One region of the Lactobacillus sp. ESL0700 genome, then DNA from elsewhere that is predicted to be linked to it. Evidence: riboswitches for the same ligand, from Rfam matches in the RefSeq annotation. Region 1 holds a riboswitch; the other holds the start of a gene.
What was found. Region 1 has a riboswitch for lysine ahead of OZX63_RS00470 (ABC transporter substrate-binding protein/permease). Riboswitches for the same ligand answer to the same signal wherever they lie in the genome.
Positions count from the first base shown of each region.

Region 2: linked by a shared signal. The riboswitch ahead of lysA (diaminopimelate decarboxylase) and the one ahead of OZX63_RS00470 (ABC transporter substrate-binding protein/permease) in region 1 are both predicted to bind lysine.

Region 1 covers NZ_CP113930.1:80,572-96,863, forward strand. The annotation lists gene htpX (zinc metalloprotease HtpX) at 1-636, opposite strand, end outside; gene OZX63_RS00415 (LemA family protein) at 656-1,216, opposite strand; gene OZX63_RS00420 (SLC13 family permease) at 1,323-2,423, opposite strand; gene OZX63_RS00425 (iron-sulfur cluster biosynthesis family protein) at 2,608-3,012, shown strand; gene OZX63_RS00430 (hypothetical protein) at 3,263-3,502, shown strand; gene OZX63_RS00435 (MFS transporter) at 3,533-4,537, shown strand; gene OZX63_RS00440 (hypothetical protein) at 4,630-4,770, shown strand; gene OZX63_RS00445 (HNH endonuclease signature motif containing protein) at 4,883-5,797, shown strand; gene OZX63_RS00450 (BspA family leucine-rich repeat surface protein) at 5,858-7,756, shown strand; gene OZX63_RS00455 (SLAP domain-containing protein) at 7,806-9,239, opposite strand; gene OZX63_RS00460 (SLAP domain-containing protein) at 9,256-10,206, opposite strand; gene OZX63_RS00465 (amino acid ABC transporter ATP-binding protein) at 10,347-11,096, opposite strand; gene OZX63_RS00470 (ABC transporter substrate-binding protein/permease) at 11,096-12,715, opposite strand; lysine riboswitch at 12,823-12,998, opposite strand; gene OZX63_RS00475 (GNAT family N-acetyltransferase) at 13,154-13,627, shown strand; gene OZX63_RS00480 (ArgE/DapE family deacylase) at 13,687-14,841, opposite strand; gene OZX63_RS00485 (ABC transporter substrate-binding protein/permease) at 14,865-16,292, opposite strand, start outside.
Region 2 covers NZ_CP113930.1:1,681,079-1,697,370, reverse strand. The annotation lists gene OZX63_RS08140 (N-acetyldiaminopimelate deacetylase) at 1-844, opposite strand, end outside; gene dapD (2,3,4,5-tetrahydropyridine-2,6-dicarboxylate N-acetyltransferase) at 849-1,556, opposite strand; gene lysA (diaminopimelate decarboxylase) at 1,575-2,864, opposite strand; lysine riboswitch at 2,949-3,125, opposite strand; gene OZX63_RS08125 (aspartate kinase) at 3,295-4,662, shown strand; gene dapF (diaminopimelate epimerase) at 4,662-5,648, shown strand; gene OZX63_RS08115 (ABC-F family ATP-binding cassette domain-containing protein) at 6,198-7,742, shown strand; gene OZX63_RS08110 (TetR/AcrR family transcriptional regulator) at 7,837-8,517, shown strand; gene lepA (translation elongation factor 4) at 8,495-10,282, shown strand; gene OZX63_RS08100 (MerR family transcriptional regulator) at 10,341-10,763, opposite strand; gene OZX63_RS08095 (hypothetical protein) at 10,861-10,998, shown strand; gene OZX63_RS08090 (carboxymuconolactone decarboxylase family protein) at 11,017-11,742, shown strand; gene OZX63_RS08085 (SDR family oxidoreductase) at 11,760-12,506, shown strand; gene OZX63_RS08080 (C39 family peptidase) at 12,746-13,453, opposite strand; gene OZX63_RS08075 (multicopper oxidase domain-containing protein) at 13,542-15,119, opposite strand; gene OZX63_RS08070 (hypothetical protein) at 15,475-16,071, shown strand; gene OZX63_RS08065 (hypothetical protein) at 16,078-16,292, shown strand, end outside.

The sequences.
Region 1 (16,292 bases):
TAGTGGTCCCAGGATAAGCACGAAAATAATCGCAACAACTTTAAAAATAATGACAAGGTTATTATCATCATCCTTATCGCTGCCACGGTCATCGTCAAACCACCAGATATACCGGCTAGCGATTCCAGATAAATAAGAAATCACACCGACAAGAACAGCCGCAACCGTTGATAACCTAATATCATAATTGCGAATGTGAGAAATCTCGTGGCCTAGGACGCCTTCCAGCTCCTCGCGGTTCATCATGTCGAGTAATCCTTGAGTTACAGCGACAGCACTGTGGTCGGGATCACGCCCTGTCGCAAAAGCGTTGGGGCTGGGGTCATTAATGATAAAAACACGGGGCATTGGTACACGGCCAACCATGGCCATGTCTTGGACAACGTGCCACAATTCGGGGTTATCTTGTTCGTGAATTTCGCTGGCATGATTTAAGCTCATTACCATATTTGCGGGATCACGCATGACCAAAAATAGGTAAAGGACGCTGATAATTAGCGCAATAATCATTCCGCTCCATGGGCTATCACTGAAAATGTAGCCTAATCCAGCACCAACAAGAGCTAAAATCACGGCGAATAAGACCATGATAATGCCGGTTTTGCGCTTATTGCGAGCAATTTGTTGAAATAACATAATAATTTTGCCCTAGTATTTAGAATTTAACCTTAGGTGCTTCTTTTTCGGCTTCGCTAGCTTGTAAGTAGTCAACCTTCTTAAAGCCATGAATGCTGGCAATAATATTTGATGGGAAGGTCAGTAGCTTTTGATCATAAAGGGCTGCCGATGAATTGTAAAGTTGACGTGAGTAAGCAATCTTGTTCTCAGTATTAGTCAATTCTTCTTGCAATTTCAGGAAGTTTTGGTTGGCCTTTAAGTCAGGGTAGTTTTCCTGTAAAGCAAAAATTGACTTCAAGGCATCAGAAATTTGGTTAGAAACCTTTAAAGTTTGGGTCCGGTCATCTTGAGGGATGTTAGTTAATTGGTTGCGCAATTCCACAACGTTTTCTAAAGTTTCCTTTTCATGTTTAGCGTAGCCTTTGGTGGTTTCAACTAAGTTAGGAATTAGGTCGTTACGCCGCTTCAATTGCACATCGATTTGGCTCCAAGATTCGTCAGTGTATACCTTGGCTTTTTGTAGGCCGTTATAAATAGCAATATAAATTCCGATTAATAAGACAACGATAATTAAAATTATCCAAGTTAATGATGACATAGGTTGAACCTCCTTATATATACTGTTTAATTATAACTGATTATTTATTTTTTGGATACAAAAAAAGGATGCTGCACGACATCCTGATTCAGATAAGTAAAGTATGTTAAACGAGCAATAGCAGCCAGCCAATGATTGTTAGAATTAGCAAGCCGATAAATTGCATAACTGTCCATTTTTTGAAGAATTCGTTTCTTGAGACAGTTCCATTTTGAATGAAAGTCTTAAGCACCAACATATTGGCCATTGAGCCGATAGGTGAGCCAAAACCACCGATATTTGTGCCTAAGAACAGTGCCTTGGCGTATGGCGTAAACTTACCAACAAGGATTGTGGCCGGCACGTTGCTAATGATTTGGCTGGATAAAATCGATGTAAAGTAAGTTGAGCTTTCTGAATTAATCATTGTGTGAATAATCGTAACAATGATTGGAATCTGCTGAATATCGCTGATAAAGATAAAGAAGCAGGTAAAAGTCAGCAGCAGTGCGAAATCAACCTTAAGTAAAATTCGTGGATTGATTAAAAAGGCAAGAATGATTGCAGCTAGCATTGGCCACGCAACGTTGACCACTTTGAAGACACCCAAAAAGAAGAAGGCGAACACAACGGTCGTAATTACAGTTGGTCGAACGCTGATATTGATTTGTTTTGTTTCTTGAACTGGAATTTGCTTGCGTGGAATAAAGTGAAAAATGATAAATGTAATCACTAATGAGCTGAGCAAGTATGGCAATGACCATGAGAAGAAGGTCAGAGCGTTAACCGAATATTTGCTAACAAGAAAGATATTGTGCGGATTGCCCCAAGGCGTAAATGCGGCCCCGATGTTGGCGCCCATTCCAATCAACGTCACCGGCAGAATCTGCGGTAAGTTGTATCTTTTAGCAATGTTTAAGTAAAGCGGAATTAGTGTTAATGCTGTTATATCATTGCCCAGAAACATTCCGGCAATAATTGCTAAAAGAGTGAACAAAATATTCAGTTTGCGCGTGTTGTCGGCGATACTGGTTAATTTGTACGCGAGTACGTCAAGGACGTGCAAGTACGCGTAGATTTGGATGATAATTAGCATCGCGGCGACTGAAAATATTGTATGTAAATTAATATCCCCAAGCCGCGGTCTAGCAAAAAAAAGACTTACAATGGTGACTACAGCAGTAATCTGCAAGATTCTATCACTAAAAATTTTTCTTAAGACGGTCATAAAATGTCCCCTTTCGCAAGTTATAATCATCTATAGTTGTTACTTCTATTTTGAGCTTTTTTTTCGTTGTGTGCAATGATAAATTTTTGACTATGAAAATGTCAATTTACTAGGCAGGAATTTTGCTTTCTTTTATGCACACAAGCTATACTTTAGTAAGTAGGATAAATAAGGGGGATTTACAATGAATAATGCCGAAACAATTGAAATGAATATCAAGCCTGAAGCTGCTGCAAGAATTAAGAGTCATGTTAAGGAAGGCCAAGTTGTCTTATTGGCGCTAAATGATGGTTCTAATCAGTATTCTAAAGTCGGTGGTACCTGTACTATTGGGGCTAATTTTCAATTTGTAATTTTGGATCAAAAAGACCCTGAATTTTCAATTATCATCAATAATAATGTTGGATTAAATTTGTTTACGAGTCCTGCAGAAATGCAATATTTGGATAACAGTTTAGTTGTATCTGAGAAGAATGCCACATTGAGCTTGGCTGATGATAGCGGCGTGATTGATGGTGCGGTTTCAATTAATGAATTTCAACCTTCCGATATAACGGCTAAAGATTTGCAGGAAGGCAAAACTTGCTAGTAAATTTGAATAATTAAGTAAGGTGTCCTTGAAATATGGGGCGCTTTTTTGATTTAAGCAGGACTAAAACTTGTGTTTTAAAGCAAAAATATAATTTGATCAAGGCAAAAGGATTTTAAATTCTTTTGCCTTTTTTATTATTTGACCGCTTGGTAACAATCATTCACCATTTTCTTAATTTAGCTTTTAAATTTTATAATTATATTTTAATATTAAATAAGTAAGTTTATTTGAAAGTGCAGGTCTAATAATGAATCCAGAGCCGACAATTACTAATTATGAATCTAATCTCCAGATTGTTAAAGACTTTAGCAGTAACTTAATTGGTACCTTGAGTGGTGACATGTTTTCTTTTGGCATGGGACTGATGCTGTTAAACCAAACAGGTTCAGCAGTTAGCTTTGGTGTGTCTACTATTGTTGGGCCGATAGTTAGTCTGCTCCTATTTGTGCCCTTAGGTAATGTGGTTGATCGGTATCCACATAAATAAATTCTTGTTATTAGTGATCTAATAAGAATTATGGGTTTAATAATATTTGCGTGGTTACTGCCTAATTTTGCAGGACTGAATAAATTAATTCCGGTGGTTTTATTTACGATTATTGATTGCGTCTGTAGTGATTTTAGTTCAACTGCTTATTCGGCTTCAATTCACGAACTAGTTAATGAAGCCAAAATTCAAAAATTGAGCTCGTTAACTTCGACGGCAAGTGCGATTTCATCAATCTTTTCACCATTATTAGGCGTTGGCTTGTATGCAGCGGCAGGTTTTGAAGTTTTTATCTTTTTTGAAATTGCATCATCGATTATTTCGTTTTTAATCATGTTAAGCATGAAATTTCACTATCAAGAGCCGCAAAGAGAAGTGGCTAATCTTAGTTATAGCGGGCAGCTAGAACTATTTAAAGAAGGAATAGCCTACATTAAGAAGCAGCCAATTGTTAAAGGCTCGATCTTAGTTGGCACTGTCTTGAATGCCGCGTTTGCTAGTCTCGCAATTGGGATGCCCTATGTTATCAATACCACGCTTCATTTGGGCAATACTCCTGTTGGCTATTTGGAAATGGGCTCATCAATCGGCGTTTTAGTGGGCAGTGTGCTAATGAGCCTGACAAATAGCGAAAAGAATGCCAGATTAAAATTGATGGGGCCAATACTGATTGAATGTTTGCTGTTATCTGGACTGGGACTAGTTTTCGCCGTTTGTCATCAGGCACAAACATTGACCGTGTATGGCACAATTATCATGGCACTTTTAGGCTGCTTAATTATTATTCCTGAAATTGTTATGCAAGTGGAAATTCAAAAACGGATTCCTACAGAATATTTGGGTCGTGTAAGTACAACGATGAGCACAATTAATAACTCGGTATCGCCTATTGCCACGCTATTTTTTACGGCGCTATTTCAGAATATTCGGCAAAGCTATTTGATTTTTATTGTTACGGGAATAGTTACCTTAATTTATATGCTGGCGATTTTACCTAAAATTATGCAGTACTTTAAAGAAGAAGGAATTGAATAAGGCGGCGTTAGTCAATTGCTAGTCTTGAATCTTGGGGCTTTTCATGGTAAACTAAATAAGATTTTCGAAAATCTGAAAGGAAGTATAGTACTATGCGTAAAGGTGAAAATTACAACACTGGTTGTGAACCAAACCAAAGACCTAAGAACAAGAAGAACGGCAAGAAGCGTGTTGCTCACGTTGCAGCAGTTGTTGCTTTCTTGAACAAGGCCAAAGCAGACGAAAACAAATAGTCTGATAATAACAAAATAAAAAGGTAGATTACGACTTGTAATCTACCTTTTTTTCTTACTGTAAATTGAGTAAAATTGGAGTAGTAACATTAAATTAAAGGAGAATGGCAACGTGAAATTTCAGTGCAGTAGCTGCGGCTTACGCATCAATTCGGTACATTTTAAAAAGCAGGGGTTGATGAATCCTAAATTAACGAGTATCTGTGATATTTGTCTGCAAAGAGGGCAAGACGCCAATGACTTTGCTAATTCGGCAGTGCAGATTTTTGCTCAAGGGCTGCTCTACACGTTTGAGGGGCGAGATACTGAAACTGCTGTTGATTTTTTAGTTGCTAAAAAGGAAAACCGCAAGCGTTATGAAGCCTTTATTCAGGATTATGACGGCAATAGCTTGGCCCAGCAACAATTGTCCCGTCATGATTTTAATGCCGCCATTATTGCCAGTGAAACTGGTGAAAATAGCTTTGTGCCGCGGATGGATTTAACTTTTGCAGAGAACCTAGAAGAATTGGGCTTGAAGGTTGATTTTCAATTAAATGAAGTTGACTACATTGACCGCGAACGGATTCGGGCCAAGTATCACTACCGCTGTCAGTATTGTGGTCGGCGCGGGCGCAGTGTTGACCACAAAAATCCGGTGTCACTCTCACATAATAATGACTTGGATAATTTGATATTGTCGTGTAAAGAGTGTAATCGCATCAAGTCTAACATGCCGTTTGAATTGTTTATGCAGCTAAACAAGCAAATTCCTCATGTTAATCAAAAACTAGTTAAGTACGAAGACGCACTAGCAACCTTGAAGGGTGAATTTGAAGAACGAAGACGTAAATTGGCGGCAACAATGCATCTTAAGGGTGTCGTTAATGACCCAGAACTCAATGAAATGCGCAAGCAAAATAAGAAGCTACAAGATGCCATTGATAGTTTAGAGAGTGATTATCATGACTTGCGTAATTTACGCGAGCAGCATTTTGTTACTGGGTGGAAACTAGTTGAGGAACAGAAAAAAGCAGATATTATTTAGTAAAGTTACGCCTGTTAACTGGTAGAATATTTGTAATTGTAGGTAAAAGAGGCAATGATAATGAAGCTAAAAAATAAAAAATTAGGACTTTGTTTGGTAGCAATATTAGGTCTGTTGGGGTTAGAAAATAATTCGCATGTTTATGCAGCTGAAACTACCCCAGCACCTGCTAATTCATGGGCCTGGGATAATGCCATGTGGACAGGCACGGATGGTGATTGCACTTGGAGTTATGATATTGTTTCTAAAACTTTAACAATTAGAGCGGGGCAAAATGGCGCCCAGCTTTCAAGTGCACCTCTTGCACAAAAGATATCAGGAATCAGAGATGTGAAGCATCTTGTATTTGCAGGGCCAGTTAAGTTGGCGATTAATTCGGGAAATAAATTTAGCGGCTTAGCTATGCTGCAAACAATTACGGGTCTGAATCAGGTTGATACCAGTCAAGTAGTTAATATGTCCGGAATGTTTGCCAAAGATCAGAATTTGCAAAGTCTAGATTTAAGTAGTTGGGATACAGGGCATGCAGTTAACATGTCCGAAATGTTTGCTCAAGATTCAAGTCTGGCTAATCTGAACTTGGCAAATATTAAGACAGATCAGGTAACAAACATGTCTAGTATGTTTAGTGGCGATAGCAAATTAGCGCGACTAGATCTAAGTCATTTTGATACCAAGCGTGTAACTAATATGCAGATGATGTTCGCGGGAATAGGCGTGGCAGATCTGAATTTTAGTAATCTAGATACCAGTAATGTTACTAGCATGGCCGGAATGTTTGAGAATGCTAAGGTAACGACGATCAATCTGTCTGGCCTTAATACCAGTCACGTGACAGATATGTCTAACATGTTTAGTGGCGATCATAATTTGGCTAGACTTAATGTGTCTAATTTGGACACCAGTCACGTGACGAATATGGCTAATATGTTTAATGGTGATGGTCAATTGGCACAAATTGATTTGGCGCAATTCAATACCAGTAATGTTACAAACATGTCCAGCATGTTTGCGGGAGTTAAGCCTTCAGAAATAAATTTGAGTAATTTAAATACTAGTCACGTTGTTAATATGAGTAATATGTTCAATAAAGCAACAATTACTAAGCTAGACCTAACACCTTTGAACACCAATAACGTTACTAACATGTCAGGAATGTTTGAGAATGCGAATATTGCCCAGTTAAATTTAGCACACTCTGATATTGGTCACGTTCTTGATATGTCGAGAATGTTTGAAAGCGCAAAGATTGCCAATTTAGACTTAACACAATTAAATACCAGCCATGTTACAAATATGTCTGGCATGTTTGCTAATTTTGCCAATTTGGATCAGTTAGATTTTAGTCAATTAGATACTAGTAATGTCACTAGCATGGCAGGGATGTTTGCTGAAAATAAAAATATTACAAGTTTGGACTTAAGTCATTTAAACACCAGTCATGTGGTTGGAATGAATAGCATGTTTAATAATGACGTTAAGTTAAAGCGACTTAATTTACATCATTGGAATACTAAAAACGTTACGTCCACTGAAAACATGTTCACTAATTGTGGCAGTTTAACTAAGCTAGATCTTAGTGATTTTCGTTTACCTAAAGTGAACGTCACTGCGGGGATGTTTCAATATGATTATAAATTGAAGCAGGTAGATTTAAGCCATTTTAATCGGAATAATAATAGTATATTGACTAATGCGGGTTCTACTGCTAGATTTGCAGTAAAGCTGGGAAATTATCAGCTGCAAAAATATTCGGGATTTGGTCAAGGATACAAGACTATCCAAGCTGTTGGTAAGGGGACAATAGCTCATCCCCGGGGTAAAAAATACACAGTTAAACAGATATTGCGATTATATCGTAAGTCTAACAAGCATCGACCAGTAGAAACATATGTGATGAAAAAGGGGCCTAAACACAAAGCACCTAAAAATATTTCACTGGTTGCAAGTCATAATTAAGATAGATAAAAAACACTAGTAATCTCGATGATTACTAGTGTTTTGTTTTTTAACTCCATGGTTCAAAGTATAATTCACTTAATTGGTCTTCGGTTGTTTTAAGCAGCCAAGTTGCTTCTTTGACTTCACCAAGGCTAGCTGTAGTTGATCTAATAACACTTGCGGCAATTGTTAGAGCATTATCGTAATTTTGCCTTAAAATCGCATCAGTATACGTGTCTGCTAAATTTTGCTGGCCCTTTGCAAATAGTTGCCGGAGCTCTTGTTTATTTGCATCTGTGGCAACGACATTATCAGCCTGAGCATCCTTAGCACTATTGAGGCTTGTTAGCTTAACACCACCAGTAATTTTGATGTCGCTTGCTTTGACAAAACTATTACTGTAATCAGGAACTGTGTCATCTGCAGTTTGCTCTGAATCTGAGTCTGAGTGCAGTATGTGGTAGAACAATTCGGCTTGATGATCGCGTTCTACCCAAAGATAAAGTTTAGCGTCAACTGTGGGCTCATTATTATCTTTAATTGTCAGAGTTTGAGCTGTCGACCCATCTACTTTGTAAGTTGTGATTTGATTACCATTGACCGGCTTGAAATAAGTATAGGCCATGTCATTGTAATCAGTGATCGGCAGGTCGTTTCTAATTTTGATGTATCCTTCGTCAATATATTCCTTAGGATAGTTGTGCAAATGATAAATATAGCCATCAAAATCTTCTGACCAAGGGGCGACTGCCATGTCAATTTTGACTTTCTGGCCCTTAACTAATTTATGATCTGTTAGGCCGTTAGAAATGGTTTGGGTACGGCTGCTTTTGGTGACAGTGGCATAGGTTACACCATTAAGGCGGGCAATTTCACCATTAATAGTACCAATGTTTTGTGCATTGATGTAAAGGTGATTCTTTAGAGCGTAATAGTCATGACCTTTAATTCTTTTGGTTGGCAGATAAGCATATTTATTAGTGCTAGTATAATAAAAATATTTAGGACAAGTATTCTTCTTTTTCACCTTGCCAGCATAACTGACAATTGAGTCAGCAGCTAATTCCTTTTTAGTTTTATGACCATTTTTAGTGTAGAGCCTTGATTTATGATTCAGAGTTAGCTTACCTTTTTTAATGTTTTTACCGTTCAGGGTAAGAACATTAGCTGCCTTAATATAGGCGTTCTTGGCAATCTCGTAATATTTTTGGCCCTTAATGGTAATCGTTTTGCCAGTAAAAGAAGTTATTGGCGTAGTATCGTTGCCGTCGATATAGTTATAGCCATTCACGTCAGTATCGGTAAACAGATGCTGGGCGATTTGGTTATAGTAACGGTAGCGTTTGCCGCTCTTTTTATAAATGTAGGGACTACCAATAAAACCCAATTTGTTTTTTTCTGTATGTGCGGCACTAGTGACTTGTGTTGGCACGATCGTAATTATTGGACTAATGCAAAGTAAAGCGGTCAGTACTATGGTTAATTTTTTGATTAATTTCATTATTATGCCTCAAGGATTATCTTTGGATAGAGTTTTTAATTAGTTTTCCTTTGCCGACGATGTAATAAGACTTACCTCTGACTTGAATGGAATCACCGTATGTGTGGTAGGGCGTGTGTGCCTTAATCTGGCCCACTCGTTTACCATGATAATTATAAACGGGAATGGCCTTATCTTGCCATTCGGTTTCTAAACCAGTAACGTTGCGAACAGGAACGTAGAGTTTTTTTCCAATTAAATAAAAGAAGCGGCCTGCTGCAATGTGAATGTTGTTGTCTTCAGCGATTTTGTGAATTTTAACGCGGGAACCGGCTTTTAAAATTAACCCGTTTGTGCGATGCCCCTTTTCATCGTAGAGATATGTGCTGTGCATCACGCGCTTGTAAGATTTAGTAATTTTAATTTGCTTAGTAACCTTTTTAAGAGGAGTAACAGGCAAAAAGTGGTTATCATCAAGCTCATAGTAATTATGGCCATTGATCTTTTTCGTCTGAAGTACATTAGCAATCGAGCCCTTTTTAAGCTGCAAATCGTTAATTTGTCTGCCTTTTTTATCGTAAAGGTAGCTGTCGCGATGCAGCTTAACTTGTTTTGTGCCGGCAATGTTAACAGTAACGCTAACAGACTTGGTTGTCCCATCTGGCAAAGTTACTGTTATGGTGCCTTGACTTAAGCCGTTATATAAAGTGGAGGGCTTTCGAGACCATGATAATTCTGTACCGTTCGGCATTGATTGCCAGTTAGCGATGCTTAATTTGGCATATGTGGTGTCGCCAGTTAAGTTTGTATTTGTAGGAATAGTAACTTCCTGACCTGGCTTTTGCGCCACGGGATTGGCAGCACTGATTTCGTCAGCAATACTTAATTCATCAGCAGCCGTGATTTGTTGAGTAGATTGATAGCCAATGATTATTAAGGCTAGTCCAGCAATAATTTTTGCTGAAAAATGATAATTTCTCTTTTTCATAATTTATCCTCATATTTTAATTTTGATTATAGTTAGCATAATTCTTTGATGAGGCATTGTAAAGAAGCTAAATAGGGCGATAATTATTGCAGTTAAAAAGAACCGACTTGTTAGTAAGTTGGTTCTTTTGATGATTATTTTTAATTATTTTGGAAGTTACGTAAGAACTTCACTGTTTTTTCGTTTTGTGGATGGTTTAGTAATTGGTCAGGGCTGCCTTGCTCGGTAATTACGCCATCACTGATGAAGAAGACTTGATCGGAAACGTCGCGGGCAAATGCCATTTCGTGAGTAACAATAATCATTGTTAATCCGGTAGTGGCTAAGTCCTTCATAACGCTAAGTACTTCGCCGACCATTTCTGGATCAAGGGCACTAGTTGGCTCATCGAATAATAAAATCTCTGGGTCCATTGAAATCGCACGGGCGATTGCGACCCGTTGTTGCTGCCCACCAGATAATTGCTTAGGACGAGCGTTGATGTATTCTGCCATGCCGACTTTTTTAAGGTTGCTGATGGCAACTTTGCGCGCTTCTTCTTTGGAACGCTTCAAGACCAGCTCTTGACCAACCATACAGTTGGCTAGGACGTCTTTGTTTTCAAATAAGTCAAATTGTTGGAAAACCATGCCGACTTTAGCCCGGTAGATATTCCGGTTGTAGCCGGGTGCTAGAACATTTTTGCCGTGGAAGTCAATCTCACCAGCTGAAGGTTCTTCCAGCATGTTGATGCAGCGCAAGGTGGTTGATTTACCACCACCAGAGGGACCAATAATTGTAGCGATTTCACCTTTATTGATATTAAAAGAAATATCCTTTAATACTTGGTGATTACCAAAAGACTTTTGAATGTGCTTTAAACTTAAAATCGTATCGCTTGTTTGCGTCATTATTTGTTAACCTCCGTCTTTTCAGTTGGGCCGACTTGAACTTGATTGGCCATCAAATTATAGTTTTTACTACCTTCCAGGTGCTTTTCAATTAAGTTGAAAATTCTAGTAATTGTAAAGGTCAGAACTAGGTAGATTACAGAAATTGTTAGGTAAGTTGGGAAGAACTTAAACGTTTGACTAGCAATCGTGGTCCCAACGAAGAACAATTCAGAAACAGAAATGATACTTAAAACTGAAGTATCCTTGATGTTAACGATAAATTCGTTAGTGATTGATGGCAGACAGTTTCTAATAGCTTGCGGCAAGATAATGTGCCACATTCTTTGATTATGGGTCATCCCCAGTGCACTTGCAGCTTCAAATTGTCCTTCTGGCGTTGAGATAATCCCGCCGCGGATGATTTCGGCTAAGTATGCACCAGTATTAATGGAAACAATGACTAATGCGGCTGCAGTTCTGTCGATGTTAAGGTGCCAGAATTGCGCGATACCGTAGTAGATTACGGCTGCTTGAACCATCATTGGTGTGCCCCGGAAGATTTCGATATAAACCGATAACAGCCAGTCGATGAACTTCAAGCCCCAACGCTTACCGCGAGTAGTTGGGGTAGGGATTGTCCGAATGATACCAACAACTAAACCGATGAAGAATCCGGCAATGGTACCAACTGATGCTAATAACAGCGTCATCCCGATACCACTAATAATCATGCCGCCGTATTGCTTCCACATGGAAACAAACCAGTTCTCTGGTTTTCCTGTTTTACTCTTAGAATTATCGGTCTTTGGTTGTTGCTTAACAGCAGTGTTCATTAACTTAACTCGTTGAGCATTAGAAATTGTTGCTAAAACTTGGTTAACTTGCTTGAGCAGCTGCTTGTTAGGCTTAGCAATCCCAATTGAAGTAACCGATTCTTCCTTAGTGGCGTGAAAGCCGGCCATTTTGCTGACGGGAATAGCTTTAATATCTGGGTCAACCAACTTAAATGAAGTTGCTTCAGTATCTTCGGCTACGTAACCGTCAATTGTGCCTGAAATTAAACTTTGCCGCATGGCTGCGAAGTCACGCATGGCAGGTTGACGTTTAGCGCCAGTTAATTGCTTAATTAATTGGTAGTGGAAAGTTCCTTGTTGAGCAGTTAATTTAGCGCCCTTAAAGTCAGACAGCTTTTTGGCAGTAGCGTACTTGCTGCCAACCTTAGTGATGACAACGAATGTGCTTCGACGATAAGGATTAGAAAAGTTGATTGCTTTTTCACGTTCGGCAGTTGGGCTCATTCCGGCGATGATTAAATCAGCCTTGCCACTAGTTAAAGCGGGTAATAGCCCATCCCATTCCGTCTTAACTACAACTACCTTGCGGTGCAATTTTTGCCCGATGATTTTAGCGATTTTGACATCGTAACCATTGGCAAAAGTGTGCGAGCCATCAATTGGAACAGCGCCATTAGCGTTGTTAGTTTGAGTCCAGTTGTATGGCTGGTAGTTAGCTTCCATTGCGACTTTTAGAACATCGTTGTCTTTGGCTGCAGCTTGACGATAATTGAAACTAAATCCAATTGTTAAACTGAGCAAGACGGCAATGAATGCAGATAACCATTTGTTTTTTGACTTCATTTTAAAACCTCCAAAAATGTTTCAAATAAAGCCAACACAATAAAAAGCGTAAATAAAAACCTCATCGTCTTTCAAGACAACGAGGTTATAATTGATCATATTTAGACAAATCATATAGCGCTCCCCGGGGAAACCGGGACAGTCCGCAGAATCTGCTTCTGCGTCCCAACAAAAATAATCGGACAAGTATTATCTTCGTTTCGGCGGTAATCCTTACATCAGCCATCTTAGCTCTTTGCCAGCTCCGACTGAATTCGTGGTTATCGCGACCTCTATTGCATTGGAAATTATTTAACTTGACTAAAAGCATAGGCTAAAAAGATTGCTTTGTCAACTATTTATTTATAGATAATGGGAAAAGTTGAATGCGTAAGTACAATTTTGTAATATTTATATATAAACTAAGACGATTAAAGAAAGGACACTGGGCTAGATAATATGACTTATGAAATTATGCAGTTAACGCAAAAAAATGCAGTGGAAATCGCTGATCAATGGCACTATGACGGGCAGTATGCTTTTTATGATATGACTGCTGATCCAGAAGATTATGAGGAATTGGTCACGCCAAAACTGCGGCAAAATAATTATTATCAGGTACTTAATGATAATAAGCTAATTGGCTTTTTTGTGATTGAATCAGCAGATAAAAATCAGGGTGTCTATGAATTAGGGCTGGGAATGAAGCCAAATTTAACTGGACAAGGAAAAGGGCAGGAATTTCTACGACAAATATTAGCTTTTGTAACAAGTAAGTTTGCAATAACAGAGCTTATTTTAGATGTTGCCGAATTTAACGTGCGTGCGCAAAAAGTCTACCAGCACTTAGGCTTTATCCCAGTTAAAAAGCACCAGCAGGAAACAAATAACTCCGTTTATCCTTTTATTGAGATGAGACGGAAGTTTAATTAAGTAGCTATTAAAAAACACCATTCTCCTTAATCGAGAACGGTGCTTTTTTATGTTTAAAATTATTCTGTTAAATATTTTTGGGCAAATTTCAGATAAAACTTGCATGCTGCTAAGTAATCAGGAATGTCAACGTACTCGTCAATTTGGTGGCAGCTGTCATTGCCCGGCCCAATGCTAAACATCGTTGGCGGTGTTGGGCTATTGACAAACTTAGAAGCATCAGTGGTACCTGATTCGGTTACCAAATTAACTGGTCGCTCTAAAACGGCGGCGAGTAATTCCTGAGCCGCTTGCACGTACTCATTGTTTTCATCACCAGAAACGGCTTCGCCTAAATAATCATATTGCAATTCAAAATGGTGCTGCGGCATCTGATTAACTTCATTGATTACATCTTCCAGAATCGTTTGAATGTCTTTGACTGTGTAGAACGGGTTAATGCGAATATTGCCGCGGGCAACAATTTTGTCAGGCATACTGTTAACTTGGTCACCGCCGGAGATCATCGTGATGTTGTGCAGAACAGGACCTAGCTTTTCATGGACTAGTGGCAAGTGCCGTAATTTTTGGTTGGCTAATTGGATAAAATCGGTCATGTTATCAATAGCGTTGAGAACATTTAATTGCGCAGAGTGGGCGACTTTGCCGTAAGAGGTGACGGTGTAATCAATGTCGCCATTATTGGAATAAGAAATATCAAGGTTGGAGTCCTCACCAATGACAATAACGTCTAAATCATCAATAAAACCTTCCTTGGTTAATTCTTCAGCGCCCCATTGTCCAGTTTCTTCGCCGACAGACATTAATAAACGCAATTCCCCTGTTAAAGGCACATTATCTTCAAGTAAGGTGATCAGCGTGCCAATCATCCCCGCTAAGCCGCTTTTCATATCTGTCGTGCCGCGGCCGTACATTTTGGTGTCATGGTCGTACAATTTACCAGAAAACGGATCATCGCGCCAAGCTGCACGATTACCAAGGTTAACCACGTCCATGTGACCGGAAAAGCCGAGCTTAAAATTGCCGTCAGTGGGGCCAATTGAGATAACCGCACTTTCGCGATCACCCTGGTAGGGAACACGTGTAATGCGAACGCGATCACCAAAGGGCGCGAATAACTGTGCAACGTAGTCAACAACCTTTTTTTCGTGGTCGTCAATGGTTTCTATTTGGATTAAATCCTGTAATAACTTAATTTGTCTTTGTCTATCCATAGTAATTCCTATCAATTAAATAATTATTTGTCTTGTGTACCAACTTGAATCTGGTTGGCCATTAAATTGTAATTTTGATTGCCATCGAGGTGTTTTTCAATCAAGTTGAAAATCCGTGTGATAGTAAAGGTTAAAATCAGGTAAATTGCGGAAATTGTCAGGTAGGTTGGGAAGAACTTGAAACTTTGACTGGCAATTGTGGAACCAACGAAGAATAATTCGGAAACAGAAATAATGCTCAAAACTGAAGTATCCTTGATGTTTACAATGAACTCGTTGGTAATTGAAGGGAGGCAATTTCTGATTGCCTGCGGCAGAATAATGTGCCACATTCTTTGGCTGTGAGTCATTCCCAGTGCACTGGCTGCCTCGAATTGACCATCGGGAGTGGAAATAATCCCGCCGCGGATGATTTCGGCCAAATATGCACCGGTATTAATCGAAACAATGATTAAAGCAGCGGCAGTTCTGTCAATGTTAAGATGCCAGAATTGCGCAATCCCATAGTAAATTACGGCCGCCTGAACCATCATTGGCGTGCCCCGAAAGACTTCGATATAAACTGACAGGAGCCAATTAATAAATTTCAAGCCCCAACGCTTGCCGCGAGTAGTGGGCTCAGGAATTGTGCGGATAATTCCGACGACTAAGCCGATTAGAAAACCTGCAACTGTTCCGACAGCAGCTAGTAATAAGGTCATGCCAATCCCGCTCATAATCATGCCGCCGTACTGCTTGAGCATGGAGATGAGCCACGGCTCTGGCTTACCATTTTTACCCTTCTTCGAAGTGGTCTTAGGTTGTTCTTTAATAGCTGCTGTCATTAATTCTTGGCGCTTTTTAGTAGAAATCCCTGCTAAGATTTGGTTGACATCTTTAAGCAGCTGGGGATTAGACTTGGCAACACCAATTGAAGAAACCATTTGTTCCTTGGTCACATGGAAGCCATGCATTGGATTAAGTTTTACTGCCTTAATGTCTGGATCAACCATTTTGAACGAAATGGCTTCAGTTGAGTCGGCGATATAGCCGTCGATTGTCCCAGAAACTAGACTTTGCCGCATTGCAGAGAAGTCACTCATAGCTGGTTCCTTCTTAACTCCAGGCAATTGGTTAATTAATTTATAGTGAAATGTACCTTGTTGTGAGGTTAATTTAGCACCCTTAAAGTCCGTCAGCTTCTTGGCATTGGCGAATCTGCTGGTCTTCTTAGTAATTACGACAAAAATGCCGCTCCAATAAGCATTGGTGAAGTTAATCGCCTTAGCTCGTTCAGGTGTTGGGCTCATTCCGGCAATAATTAAGTCGGCCTTGCCGCTAGTTAATGAGGGGAGTAGTCCATCCCATTCAGTCTTAAGTACGACTACTTTACGGTGCAACTTTTTACCAATGATCTTGGCAATCTTGACATCATAGCCGTTAGCATAGGTATGTGAGCCGTCAATTGGGAC
Region 2 (16,292 bases), 380 kb from region 1:
AACTTGTCGCCACGCCAGCAGCTACTTTGCGCAGGCGCTGCTTAATTAAAGTAATCATGTCCTGAGTTAACCCGCGAATTGTCCCTTCGATGTGCGCCGTGCCAGCAATGGCGTTGCGGACATTGCCCGCCGTCATTTTGCCTAAGGTGATAACGCCGGCTTTCAACGGGTCAATACTACGGGAAATAATTGTTTGCACCTGTGTGATGAACTGCGCAGCGGCAACAATCATGTCGTTAGCGTTTTGCGGGTAGGCGGCATGACCATCTTGCCCGGTAAAGTCGACGTCAACTTCGGTAGTTCCGGCAAATAATGTTCCCTGTCTAGTTCCAATTGTTCCTACGGGTAATTGCGGGGTGTCGTGGAGTGCATAAATTTCGTCTAAGGCGAATTGCCCGGTAAACAGGTGCTGGTCATACGCGATTTTAGCGCCGCTTTCACTTTCTTCGGCCGGTTGAAAGAAGAAAACCAAATTATCTTGTGGCTGATGATTAGCGAAATAGCTTAAAGCGCCAAGGGCAATGGTCATGTGTAAGTCGTGACCGCAAGCGTGCATGATGCCGGGATGTTGGGACTGATAAGGCAAGTCGTTTTGTTCAGTAACAGGCAGGCCGTCAATGTCTGCGCGGTAACCGATTGTTTTTTGGGCGTTTTTTCCTTTAACCAAAACCATGATTGCAGTTGGCAATTGCGGGAAAGTTTTAATTGTTAAAAACTGCTGCGGTAATTCACCAATTAATTGTAGTAATAATTTTTGGGTTGCCGTTTCTTTTAGCGCCAATTCGGGAATTTGGTGTAATTGACGTCTAATTTTAATTAAATTTTGTTCATTAAATTGGGTCATGCAGTCACAGCTTTCGCAAGCTAGTTTCCAGACCAGTTTTACTCTTAGTCTGGTCGTCAACTTGCTTAATTACTTTGGCTGGGATGCCGATAACGACGGTATTAGGAGCAACATCCTTGGTCACCACAGCCCCAGCACCAATTACGGCCCCAGTGCCAATTTGGATGCCTTCAAGTATCGTGGCCCCAGCGCCAACTAGAACATTGTCGCCAATTCTGACGGGCTCGGCCGATGCTGGTTCAATTACGCCAGCAACAACTGCGTTAGCGCCGACGTGGACATTTTGCCCAATAATTGCCCGACCGCCAATCACCGTTCCCATATCAATCATCGTGTTAGCTCCGATTTCTGCTCCGATATTAATCACCGCCCCCATCATAATTACGGCTTGCTTGCCGATTTTGACGTGGTCGCGAATAATCGCACCGGGTTCAATGCGGGCGTTAATCTTGGTGTAGTCGAGTAGCGGCACGGCGGAGTTACGAGCATCGTTTTCAAGGCGATAGTGAGCAATTTGCGCTTTATTTTTAGTTAAAAATGGTTCAATCTCGGCCCAGTCACCAAATAGAATGCCAATTTTGTCGTCTAAAAAGGCCTGAATGCTTTCGGGAACAGCTAGGTTAGTTAAATTTCCCTGGACGTAAACCTTAACCGGGGTCTTTTTGGGTGAATTGCTAATCAAATCAATAATTTCTTGTGCAGTTTGCTTCATTGTTTTTCCTCATGTTACTTAAAGATAATTTAGGTCTAGGCTGGTTAAATCCGCAATTGACTCGCGTTTGACGACGAGTTTGGCATGGCCGTTTTCCGCAAAGACAACGGCTGGACGACCTACACGATTGTAGTTAGAAGCCATCGAGTAGCCGTAAGCCCCTGTTGCAAGCACTGCCAAAATGTCGCCAGGTGCACTTTCAGGTAGCGGCTGATCTTTGACCAAAATGTCGCCGGACTCACAATAGCGCCCAGCGATTGTCACGGTTTCTGTTGGCGCTGCCTCTGGTCTAGCAGCTAAGACTGCCTGATATTCGGCTTGGTAAAGGGCGGGACGAATGTTGTCGCCCATGCCACCGTCAACGCTAAGATAAGTGCGAATACCGGGAATAGTTTTGCGCGCACCGATTGTATAGAGGCTGTAGCCAGCCTCACCAACAATCGAGCGCCCGGGCTCTAGCCAAACCTCGGGCAGAGCCAAGTTAGTTTGGGCGATTTCTTTTTTCAGCGTTTGGATCATGTCGTGAACAAACTCTTGCGGGGTTAATGGGTGGTCGGCGTTGGTGTATTTGATGCCAAAACCGCCGCCAAAATTTAAAACCTGTGGCTGATAATGGAATTTTTCCTGCCAAGTGGCTGCTAGCTGAACCATTCTTTGTACTAGAGCCGTAAAGCCCGCAACTGCCATGATTTGGGAGCCGATATGAGCGTGATAGCCGCGCAAGTTGAGTTTAGGATTTTGTAATACCTGTTTTAGCGCCTGTTCTGCCTGACCTGATTGAACGTCAAAGCCGAATTTGCTGTCGACCTGACCGGTTTGAATGTAGCGGTGAGTATGCGCCGAAATGCCGGGCGCAATGCGCAACATGATGTTAACCGGCTGCTTTTGCTGGGGCAGCAACTTGTTTAACAATTCTAATTCGTAAAAGTTATCAACGATGATTGTGCCAACATGATTGTCGAGGGCTAACTGCAGTTCCGCAAGGGACTTGTTGTTGCCGTGAAAGCTAACGTGTTCCATCGGGAATCCAGCCTGAACGGCAGTCATTAATTCGCCCGCTGAAACAACGTCCAAATGTCCGTTTTCTTGTGCGATAACTTGGTCAATTGCCCTGATGGCAAAGGCTTTGCTGGCATAACTGATGGCGTATTTGACGCCGGTTTTGTCAAAAGCCTTGTGAAATTGTCGTAATTGCTGCCTAATCATGCTGACATCGTAGACATAAAGTGGCGTACCGAAGTCCTTAGCGAGCTCAAGTGCATCGCAGTTGCCAATTGATAAGTGTCCTTGTGAGTTAACGTTAACCAAGTTGATTCCTCCCAAATTAGCTAACAAAAAAGGTTCTTTTGTTTGCGCTGAAACAAAAGAACCTGAATTAATATCTGGTATCAAATTGTCGGAAGCGCTCCGTAGATTTTCTACGACAGTCCATGATTTGTTCAATCATGGCCCAGCTATTAATTCTTGCTTAGGAATTAATGCTTCGGCAGTTTCCCCTTTCAATTAGCTTCATAGTTTTAGCAAAACTCAGCTAATTTACTAATGGTCACCGCGACCTCTTCGATTGCTTAAATATTATATTATTTTTAGAAACCTGTCAATAATTTTAATTAAAAAATCAAACCAGTTTATAATCCCAAAAATATTTTTCTTGCAGATTAAAAAATAAATGCTAGAATTGCAACTAATCTTTCAAAAATTTACCAGTAGTTTTTATAAAAAAGGATTAGACCAAAAAATGAAAGTAGTTAAGTTTGGCGGCAGTTCATTAGCAGATGGCCCACATTTTGAGAAAATTATTAAGATTATTACCGCGGATCCAGAGCGCAAAGTTATTGTGACTTCGGCGCCTGGTAAACGGGATGAAAATGATTATAAAATAACAGATTTACTAATAGAATACGCGCATAGAACGCTGGCTCATCAAGACTTGTCTGCTATTCAGGAACAAATTTGGCAACGTTATGCCGCAATTGGTAATCATTTTTCCGTACCAAGTGAAAAAATGACAAGGTTGAAGCAAATCTTATTGGACTTACCAAAAAAAGAATACCAAACTGATGATTATTTATTGGCAACTTTTAAAGCACATGGCGAGATTTTAAATGCACACTTATTAACGCTAATATTACAAAAATTAAACTTAAATGCACATTTCGCTGGTAGTGGAGAATTAGGAATTGAAGTGACAGATAATCCCCAGGCGGCCATGATTTTACCGGACACTTATGACAATTTAGCGCAATATCATTTGCCAGCTGGTTACCTAATTGTGCCGGGCTTTTATGGCTTAACCAAGCAAAAGCAAATTGCCACGTTTTCTCGTGGCGGCTCGGATATTACTGGTGCTGCTTTAGCCCGCGGTTTTCATGCGGATGTGTACGAAAACTTTACTGACGTTGACGCGATTTATGCGGCTAATCCGGCAATCGTTGCCCATCCAAGAGCAATTAGCAAAATGACTTATCGTGAAATGCGAGAACTGTCGTACGCAGGCTTTTCTGTTTTTCATGATGAAGCGATTTTGCCGGCAATTGCGGCTAACATTCCGATTAATGTTAAAAATACTAATCATCCTCGTCTTAAGGGAACGATGATTGTTCCGGCAAAGGACTTTCAACCAGCCAACGTAATCACAGGGGTGGCAACTGCAACGCACTTTTCGGCACTTTACTTGCACCGATATTTGTTAAATAAAGAGGTGGGGTTTACCCTGAAGTTGCTGCAAATTTTTTATAAATATCACATTTCATACGAGCATATGCCGTCAGGAATTGATGACCTGACCGTGATTTTTGATAACCGCCAGTTTACTGCCGGCGTTCGCGAAAAGATGTGTCAGGAGATTCGGACGGAATTGCAACCGGATAGCTTGGAGTGGATTGATGATTATGCCATTATCATGGTGGTTGGCGAGGGAATGCGAAATAAAGTTGGCGTGATGGCCAAAATTATTGAGCCACTCGCAGCCCAAAATATTGGTGTTCACATGATCAACCAAGGGGCATCGCGAATTTCAATTATGCTGGGAACTAAACGCAAGGATGCTCCGGCAGCTGTTAGACAAATTTACAACAATTTTTTCACACAGAAAGTAGCAGAATGATGATTAATATAGAAAAAGTTCATGGGTCACAAAACAGCTTCTTTTTGCTAGACCAAACAAAACTCGCGCAGCCACTAACAACGCCTGAATTAGAGCACCTGGCTGTTAAAATAACGGATGCCAAAGCAGGATTGCTTGGCGGCAGCGACGGTTTATTAGTTGTCGAACCGGCAACTAACCAGACAGCTGTCGCCCAAATGCGTATTTTTAACAAGGATGGATCACAAGCATTAATGTGTGGCAACGGTTTGCGCACGGTTGCCAGATATTTAGCTGGTAAACTGCACAAGCGTAAGTTTTTGGTGCAGACAGCTGCTGCGAATTTGCATGTGCAGCAATATCCCGACTTAGCCCCTAATGTGCCAGCATTTAGCGTTGAAATTGCGCCAGTGTCGTTTGCGGCCAGTGATGTTGGTTGGCATAATTTGTCCTTAACCAAAATTATTAACCAACCGATTCCGGCGCTGGCTGCTAAGCTGAAGTTCACGGCGCTGGCAGTTCCTAATCCGCACTTAATCAGTTTTGTCGATGATATTCATGCATCTCACGACACGCTGCAGCAGTTGGGCCAGCAATTAAATCAACCTAATTCGTATTTTCCAGATGGGGTGAACGTCAGCTTTGCCCAAATTTTGGCACCTAATCAATTATTTGTGGAGACTTATGAGCGCGGCGTTGGCTTTACCAATGCTTGTGGGACGGGAATGTCGGCGACCAGTTTAGCCGGTCACTTAACTTATCCGGAGCAGGTTGCGGCGGATGAACTGTTGACGGTTTATAATCCTGGGGGATTGGTACAGACGAAAATCCACTCTGACGCTAATAATTACTGGATCGAGCTAATTGGCAATGCGACCGTGACCCACCAGATATTTTTACCCGAAGAATGCTTGCATGAAGCGGAATTTGCGCATGATCAGATTAAGATTGCCGCAACTGGCGAGCAGGAAGCTTATTTAAAGTTTGTGTCTACTTTCAAAAAATAATCGTTAAGAAGCAGTGCTCTCTGTTTTAATAACTTGGGCATCAATAAAAAGGCCACTAGAATTTAAAGATTCCAGCGGCCTTTTTGAAATTAGTGAATTATTTATAAAAGAAAACATGCTAGGCTCGAAACCTAGCATGCTTCTGTAAGTGATTTAATGAATAGAGCATATTATCTTGCTCAATCCTGCTAGGTGTTTAATCTAGCAGGTGATAAACCTAGTAATATCAAGATGTTGACTACAACCACTTACATATTGAGTCATTTTATAAGATTGATAAATTATTAGATTTTAAAATAGTATAATTAGTATTTCTACTTCTCTTGATATAACTAATTAAAGCATAATTCATTGTGAAATTCAATACTAATTGTAAAAATATTAATTATTATGAAGTGGCATAATGATTAATGGGCAATCGCCGCGTAATTATTGCTATTTATTTTCAGATTGTTGGCAAAATTTGTGGCAGTCAGCTTCTTGTTTGAGCCAAAAGTGCGACTTTATTATATACTAGAGCGAGTTGTTTTAGTTCGAAAGGGATGGACGATGAGTTTACTAACGGTTAAAAATCTGGGCCAAAGTTTTGTTGATAAAACCTTGTACGAGAATGCGAATTTTGTCCTTAATAAAGAGGATCACATGGGGGTCACGGGACAAAATGGGGTTGGTAAATCAACCTTAATTAAGATTTTAACGGGAGAAATGCTGCCGGACGAAGGGCAGGTTAAGTGGCAGAACAAGGTTGATGTTGGCTACCTTGATCAGTATGCCAAATTAACACCGGGTGAGACTATCCGCGGCTTTCTGCGCACGGCATTTGCGCCGCTATATCAAAAAGAACAAGAATTAAATGAGCTTTATGCTAAATATGCCGAGAATGGCGCTGACGAATTACTTGAAAAGGCTGGTAAAATTCAGACTTATTTAGAAGAAAATAATTTTTATGGCATTGATACGGAAATCGAACGTGTTGCGTCGGGGCTGGGCTTGGCAGAATTAGGCTACGATCATGATGTGGCTCAACTTTCCGGTGGGCAACGTTCGAAAATTATTCTGGCGAAATTATTATTACAAAACCCTGATGTCTTGCTGCTGGATGAGCCGACTAACTATCTTGATGTATCGCATATTGACTGGCTAGTTGATTATCTGAATGACTTTGCAGGTGCGTTTATTGTTGTCAGCCACGATTACGACTTTTTAGGTCGAATTACCAACTGCATTATTGATGTTGATGTCGGCACAATCACGCGCTATACGGGAACTTTGAAGCAAGCAATGCGCCAAAAAGAAGCTAACCGTGAGACTTATCTTAAGGCTTATGCTAATCAGCAGCGCAAAATTGCCAAAACTGAAGCCTATATTCGCAAGAATAAGGCGGGAACACGTTCCAAGAGTGCCAAGTCACGTGAACGCCAGTTAGCTCACATGGATGTTCTGACACCACCAAAGTCTAATCGGCGTGCGCGGTTTGAATTTCCTTACGTTGCAACGGCTTCTAACTTATTGCTGCAGACGCAAGACTTGGTAATCGGTTATGACCACGCTCTTGTTAAAGAGGCATTTAACTTTTCAGTTGGCGGCAATGAAAAAGTGGCCATCACCGGTTTTAACGGAATCGGGAAGACTACCTTGCTTAAAACTCTGTTAGGGCAACTAAAGCCGATTTTTGGTGACTTCGAGTTGTCAACAACGGCAAAATTGGCCTATTTTAAGCAGGACTTGACTTGGCCAAATAATAATATGACGCCGCTGCAATATTTGCAGGAAGAATTTGAGCGGCAAAAGCCAAAGGAATTACGTGGTGCTTTAGCTCGCATGGGTGTGACGGCGCAGCAGGCAATGAGTCCACTTAAAAAATTGTCTGGTGGTGAACAAGAAAAGGTTAAGCTGGCGAAGATGCAGTTTGAACCAGCCAACTTATTGTTCCTAGATGAGCCAACCAACCACTTGGATCGCGATACCAAGGATGCATTGCGCAAAGCAATCGTTAATTTCCCTGGTGGCGTGATTATTGTTAGTCACGAGCGCGACTTTTTCCAAGGTGACTGGGTTGACAAGACAATTGATATTGAAACGATGAACCAGTAAGTAAAAGGATCAGTTAAGCTGATCTTTTTTAATTGGTTAAAATTGACCTTTGGTCAGTTTTGCGTAATAATACCTTTAAGTTAGAGGTGAAAAAATGCCAAATGTTCATACAGTCCAGCAAAAACGCGCCAAGCGCCAGCTAATCATGCAGGTGGCCATGCAGCTTTTTGCCGAGCAAAGTTATACCCAAATTACAATGAAACAAATTGCCGATGCAGCAGGAATGGCTAAGGGCACGGTTTTTAACTATTTTGCAACCAAGGAAGACCTGTTTATGAGTGTCTTGCTGGAAGACTATTGCGCCTTTTTTACTAAAATCATTGAGCAGGTTAACCAAAAACGTGAAGTAACCCAGTCGGACTTTATTAGCTTAATGATTAGTTCAACGCGAGAGTTAATTAATGGGCATGCGGAATTGGTTCGCTTAAATGCCATTCGCGGTCCGGTGCTAGAAGGTAAGGCAAATATGGCGGAGACGATTAAGCGGCGCAACCAGTTGTATGCGGTTAGTCAGGAGTTGGGCACGCTGCTGGCAACTAAAAGCAAGCAGCTATTAACGCAAGGGCAATTCAGTCACTTATTTATTATTCAAAGTGCAATTATCAGTGGCTTGATGAATATGTCCTCGCTTGCCAGCTTCAACCACCAACAAGTTGCTTTGACTTATCTCGATTTTACGATTGACTTAGTCGCGGAAGCTGAAGCTCAAATGCGCTATTATTTAACAGGATTTTTTGAGGAACGAAAACACAATGAAACAAGCACAAATTCGTAATTTTGCGATTATTGCCCACATTGATCACGGCAAGTCGACCTTGGCCGACCAAATTATGGCGTTAACCAAAACAGTTAGCGAGCGTGAACGCAGCGACCAGATGTTAGATGATATGGAAGTTGAGCAGGAGCACGGCGTGACTGTTAAGGCGCGGACTGTACGTAATTTTTATCAGGCGCAAGACGGGCAGGAATATGAATATAATCTGATTGACACCCCTGGCCATGTTGATTTCAATTATGAAGTTGCCAAAAGCTTGGCCGCAACTGAAGGGGCGCTGCTGTTAGTAGACGCAACCCAGGGGATTCAGGCGCAAACGATTGCCAACTATCGCATTGCTAAGAAAAACAATCTGGCCTTAATTCCGGTAATTAATAAGGTGGATATTGCTTCGGCTGACGTTGCCCGCACGCAGCAGCAATTACTGGAGTTAGATAAATCCTTTACGCCGGCGCAAACACTACTAATTTCTGCTAAAACTGGTCAGGGGGTTCCCGAATTACTTGAAGCCATTAGAACGCGGATTCCGGCACCTAGTGGTGATAGTAGTGCGCCGCTTAAAGCACTGGTATTTGATTCCATTTATGATGCTTACCAAGGAGTAATTATTAATGTACGGCTGGTTGACGGTCAATTAACAGCCGCATCTGATTTGCAATTGATGCAAGCTGATTTGTCGTTTCGACCTAAGGGTATCGGAGTATTAACTCCGAATATGCAGACGCAAAAGGACTTGCACGCAGGTGAGGTTGGCTATATTGTTACGGGTATTAAGGATCCGAAAAAAATTCGTGTTGGTGATACGGTTACAACTAAAATGACACCAACTAAAGCGGCCTTACCGGGATATGAACCAGCCAAACAGTTGGTTTTTGCCGGAATTTATCCGAAGAATAATGACTTTCCAGCATTAAAGCAGGCACTGAATAAATTGAGCTTGAACGATACGTCATTTTCATTTGTCGAAGAGCGTTCAGAAGCCTTAGGACAAGGCTTTCGTTGTGGCTTTTTGGGGACTTTTCATTTGGAAATTATTCGTGAGCGGCTGCAGGATGAGTATGGGATTGATGTTTTGACAACAGCGCCGAACGTGACGTACTTCGTTTACCTAAAAAATGGCCAAACGATGAAAATCAATAATCCAGCGCAATATCCTGCTTTTGGCTTGATTAATCACGTGACAGAACCATTTATTAAAGCTGAAATTATGACGCCCAATGATACTTTGAATGCCATTTTAAAATTGGTGGAGCAGCATAAGGGCACGCTGCTTGACTTAGATAATGATGAAGCACAAATTTTAGTGACCGTTAAGATGCCGCTGTCAGAAGTAGCCTACCATTTCTTTTCTGAGTTAAAGTCGGTATCGCATGGTTATGCCACACTTAACACAGAATTTCTGGATTATGAGGATGCCGACTTGGTTAAAATCGAGGTGGATATTAACTATGCGCCGGTTGATTCACTATCATTTGTTGTTCACCGCGGGGATGCACCGCAAATGTCACAAAAATTGGTCAAGGAATTAAAGTATACTGTCCCGCGCCGGCTTTATCCGACGCCAGTGCAAGCAATCGTTGAAGGTAAGGCAATTGCCCGCGTTGATGTGCCGCCACTGCGTAAAAACGCGGCGGTTGACGGCAACCAACGTAGTGTTTCCAAAAAAGCAGCGCTATTAAGACGACAAAGTTTAAATAAACGCCGCGCAGCCCAAGGAGAAGTTAAATTACCACAAGAAGTATTTAACGTCATTTTGGAATTATAGTTAAAGTTGTTAGCGTAAAATATCAAAAACACATACAGAAATAGCGGGCTCATGCCCGCTATTTTTTGTGGTTTAATCGTTTTAAATAATTGCTAAAATTTTCAGAGTCAGCAATTTTGCCATTGGTTTTACCTTCGTACCAGGCAATCTTATCATTGAGAATTTGTAAATGGTGTTGCTGCTGCTTGATTTGCTCTAAAAACTTTGCCCTAGTCTGCTTTAACAGCTGCAATCTTTGCGGAATCGTCTGTTCACCTTGCGCGCGCCAAGCAACATACTTTTTGAGATCAGAGATGCTCATTCCCGTATTTTTTAAGTGCAAGAGAAATCGCATCCAGTTAACGTCGTCATCAGTATAGTAACGTTGTTGGTTAATCAAGCGGTGGGGCTTAATCAGCCCTTCATCTTCGTAATACCGTAGTGTTGACGGTGCCAAGGAGAACATAGCACTGAAATCCTTAATTGTGTATTTCTTAGTCATTAATTATCACCTTTTTTCAAAAAATATCTTAACACGCTCTTGACTTAAAGTTAACTTGAAGGAATAGACTTAATAAAGTTATTAAGGTGGTGGTTAAATGACAAATAAAAATCATTATTTTTATAAGCAAACTGGCGAGATAATCGGTGATTTACAAAAGATTGGCCATATTGATCAGGGCGTAGAATTCTTGCAAGATTTAGGCGATATTAACCTAACTTTTATAAAAGAATAAGAAAGAGGACTTATATTTATGAAAAAACAAACAGCAGGTAGAAAAAATTTAGGCGATTTTGCACCGCAATTTGCCGCATTAAACGATGATGTTTTATTCGGACAGGTTTGGTCAAAAGAACAGGAGTTGTCAGCACGCGATCGCTCGTTGATTACGATTGCCGCGTTAATGGCGATGGGGAATACAGAGCAGATTGGCGCTCACTTAAACATTGGTAAAAATAATGGCATTACTAAAGAAGAAATAGTAGCCGAAATTACTCACTTGGCTTTCTATGTCGGTTGGCCGAAAGCATGGTCGACCTTTAATCGAGCTAAAGAAATTTGGTCAAGTCAAGAAGATCAAGTTGAGCAGCCAGGAGTTTTTGCAACAGGGGCCAAAAATAGTGCTTATGACCAATATTTTGTCGGGCAAAGTTACAACAATTCGTTAGTTAAGCCAGAAGAAAATGGCAGCAGCGTTCCCGTTAATAACGTTACATTTGAGCCTGGGTGCTATAACAATTGGCATATTCACCATGATGGCAGCCAAGTTTTGCTAGCCACAGGTGGTCGCGGTTGGTATCAAGAGTGGGGCAAGGAGCCACAAGAATTAACTCCAGGATCTGTAGTTGTGGTGCATGATGGCGTTAAACACTGGCATGGTGCAGCCAAGGATAGTTGGTTTAGTCATCTTGCAATTACAACTGGCGAGGCCGAATGGCTAGAGCCGGTAGATCCTAAAGAATATGCCAAGTTACCTTAACGATAAGGAAGAGAAAAATGGCAATTAAAAATAAAGTAGTTATTATTACAGGTGCCTCGTCTGGTATTGGAGAGGCTACAGCAAAGTTGTTAGCGCAAAAAGGTGCCAAAGTGGTACTCGCAGCCAGAAGAGAAGCAAAATTGCAGGCACTAACTGCAGAAATTTCAGCAGCTGGTGGCAGGGCAAGTTATCAGGTAACAGATGTTACCAGCGAAAATGACAATCAAAAGTTGGTTCAGTTGGCTTTGGCAAAATATGGCCAAGTTGACGTAATGTTTCTTAATGCAGGCTTGATGCCCAGTTCACGACTGTCAGCATTAAAAACCACTGAGTGGAATAAAATGATCGATGTTAATTTGAAAGGCGTATTAAATGGCTTAGCTGCAGTTTTGCCCCAGTTTAACAAACAAAAGTCTGGGCAAATTATTGCAACGTCATCTGTTGCAGGAGTGAAACCCTATCTTAATGCTGGGGTTTATGGTGCGACTAAATATGCGGTGCGGGACTTAATGTCGGTATTGCGCATGGAATCTGCAACTGACAGGGCCAATATTCGCACAACAACGATTTATCCAGCAGCAATTCAGACAGAGTTGTTGAATACAATTTCTGATGAGCAAGCGGCGAAAGCATTACACCAGACATACAATAACTATCAAATTAGTCCTGAAAGAATTGCGAATATCGTAGCTTTTGCAATTGATCAGCCTGAGGATACTAATATAGGTGATATTACTGTTGGTGCAACGACACAGCCGTGGTAAGGTAAATACCTGTAAGAAAGTTGCACTTGATTGAGAAACATGTATAATAAATACTACGAGCCGACAAAAAACGCGAGATGCGTAATTTTGTTACAAGGACACCCGTCTTAACTGACAGGCACGGGAAGTGCTGGCGTTTGGCCTACCTGATGTGAACAGAAGTAGCCAACCATTTTTGTGAAAAATGGCCTTGACTAAAAAGAGCAAGTTCTTAATTGAACCTGCTCTTTTTTTGTTTATTATTTGATGTATAAAGCCTGTTTTCCCTGCTGGTTATAGCTTCGCTCTAAGTTAGCCCACGGAATTTGTTCATTTTTATGTCCGAATGGATCATTGACATAAACAATTCGCGCTTTTTTATTAAAGCCAGTGATAACACATGCGTGGGAAGAAGGGGTAACGTGAACGTTTCCTTGAGCCGTCCGCCAAGTCTGCATGTCACTAACATGATTGAAGTTAGTCGTTGTAATAATCATGACAGGGTGGCCAGTTGAGACTAACTTCATTGTTTGAATAAAGTCATGTCCAGTGAAGTTTTGAATGCGATTAGTATATTTTCGCGCTACCTGTTCAAGCGGCTCATTATAAACACACCAGCCGGCATTGGCTTGACTCATGTAGCCGACAAATCCCTTGTGAGGGTTACCGCGATATTGACCATTATCAGTAAACGAAGCAACGTGGGCAATGTTTTGCGATAGATCCAGCTTGGTAACTTTTACGCCGTAATAGTTTAAAAGCATACTTAAAGAAGTAACCTCACAACCATTAGGCAGGTCAGGGTACTGATTTTCAAGTGGCACATCGAGTTTTTGCTCAGACTTTAAGGTTAACCAGTCATATTGATTACGCAAACTTTTAGAATTGAAGGCAAAAATAATAACTCCAAGAAGTAGGAGCATCGCTATTAAAGCCCAAATTTTTTTAAATGATTTTGTATTCTTCATAGTTGCTATTTAATCATAAAAAGCTATATATAACCAAAAAAAGCGCTCAATTTAATGAGTGCTTTTTTGTTATTAATTGAAAAATGAATTAGTGATGACTTGCACCTGAAAATGCATCCATGGTGTGGTCTTCGCCTTTAACATCCATACCTTCAACGTCCATACCTGGGCAGTAAACTTCGTCCATTGGGATTCCGCGTTCTTCAGCGAAAGCCTTAGTCAGAGTTTCCATGTCCATCAAGTGGTACTTCTTGTCTGGGTCTTTAGGATCAACGATTTGAATTTGAGCCATCATACCAGCATCTTCGTGTTCAATGATGTGGCAGTGGTACATGAAGACACCAGTGTTTTGGAAGTAAACCTTAATCCGAACAGTTTCTTGAGGAGCAACTTCAACAGTGTCCTTGTAAACGCCTTGTTCGTTTGGATATGGGTCATGACCGTCACGTGATACAACTAAGAAGTGAGCACCGTGAACGTGGAATGGGTGAAGCATACCGTTCTTCTTGTCGTTAGTGTTGGTTACATCCCAGTATTCAGCACTCATCAAGGTTTGCTTCATGTCAATTCTGTTCATAGCGAATTGCTTACCGTTGATTTCGTTGTGGTTGTCCATTGTGACCTTGCGGATTTCCTTGTTTGGATTTACAACTGGGTCATATGGTTTGAACAATGTGTCAGGAATTACACTGTTGTCTTCTTCATACTTGTGAATTCTGAATTCAACTAATTTGAAGTCATCAGTGTAAAGGTTAACAACGTCGCCTTCCTTGTAGTCCTTGAAATCAACAACTACTTGTTGACGTTCACCTGGCCCGATTAAAATCTTGGTCATCTTAACTGGATGCTCCAAGAATGAATCGTCACCAGCGATTTGAGTCATAACCAAATCATCAGTGAAGTGTAATCTCCATTCACGACGGTTAGAACCACCTAAGAAGATCAAACGTACTTTTTGAGTAGTAACATCAACGTAAGGTTTGATAGTAGCGTTGATAACTGGAGTATCACCAAAGATACCCATTGCGTTGTAGTCTGCCTTGTAGTCGAATTGGTTGTCTTCGTGGAAGATCCGGTCTTGTAAGATGATTGGGAATTCATCTTTACCGTAACTCTTAGGAATTGGCAATTTAGCTTCGTTAGCGTCAGTAACAACAACACCCATAGCTAAGCCCATCCATACTTGAGCAGCAGTTGATGGACATGGGTGAGCATGTAACCAAGTAAGAGCAGCTGGTTGGTTAACAACGAAGTCAATGTGCTTTTCTTCGCCTGGGTATACAGGTGAGTGACAAGCACCATCGTTACCTGGTCCTGAAACTTCCATACCATGCCAGTGATAAGTAGTCAATTCTGGCAAGCTGTTCTTCAAAGTTACGTGGACATGTTGTCCCTTGGTTAAGACCATTGTCTTACCAAGAACTGGGAAGTTGTAGCCCCAAGTATGGGTCTTCTTGCCTGGTAAAAATTGAAAGTCGCCTTCTTGGGATTCAATGGTGTACCAAACATCGTTGTTTTCAACCTTATCTGGTTCCAATACTGGCGGAACAATTAACGGAGAAGCTTCAACGCCTTCAGGAATATGGAGTTCTTTGTAACCCATTTCGTGATTCTTGTCAAAGTCCTCTGAATTATAGAAATAATCTGTGTAAACTTTATCTGACATATTCGTCTACCTTTCAGTTAAAAAATTTTAGTAAAAAAATTTCATTACGCCTTAAATTTACTCTTGATGAAAACGCTTGTAAAGTGGTTAAAATCATGATTTTATGCAAATATTATAAAATAAACTCGTTTTCAGAAAAAAACGTGGCAAATGTTATTTAATTAGAAACTAAAATGCGTTAAAAGTAGTGGCATTTTTGCCCGAAAATGCTTGTCCTATTTGCTTACAGAGTTACTTACTAAAGATTAACGTTTTTTAAAAATAAAAATAAATAAATTGTTTTTACAGCCGATTTTGAGTATCGTATAGAAGAATGATGAATTAGGTTATAAATCGAAAAAAAGGAATTTTTAGTTTGAAGATTAATTTAAAAAATTTAACTGAAAAAATTGAGCAAGAAGATTATTTACAGGATTTGGCGAGCATCAAGTATGCCGATTTAAGTAAGTCAAAGGCCAAAATAAAAGAGACTGCTACCAAAATGGTGCAAGAGACGGCGATGGCTATTAAGAAGGGTTCGTTAAGTCACATCGCACTGGAAGTAACGGGCCAGCGGCCAGTGACTTTTGCCTTGGAATCCAATATTATTAACTTGCCTTACAGTAACTATAAAAAGATTGCTAACTTTTTTGAAGAAGGCAAAGATTATCCCGTTAATATTTACTTTGAGACCACGTCCGACTATTTGAATGCATCAAAATTTCGCATTGACCAGCTAGCAACTGAGGCCGAATTACAAGATGAAGATGCAGTTATTGCAAAATTAACGGCGGCAATCGCTGAAAAGATTAAGCAGGTGCGGGAGTATGAGAAGCCAGCCCCAGTAACCAAAAAGGCCGTAGCAAAAAAGGCTGCTGCAAAGAAGACAACGACTAAAAAGGCCGCAAAGAAAACTACTAAGGCAAAGAAGACAACTGCCAAATCAAGCAGTGCTAAAAGTAAAAAAGAGTAATGACTAGTGAAAGTTGAATATGAGCGTTCGGGGTGCAAGCAATTTTTCAAAAAGCACAAGAACGAAGTTAAGATAATTAAAGATTGCATTGCTTCGGCATTGACCGTTCAGGTTGAAACAGGGATGTCGAAGGTTAAACGGGCAGCCAGTGAACGCGTCAATGGTGCCTGCGTTTATGAATGCCGGGTAAATTTGAAGAAGACGGGTTCGGCACGTGTCGC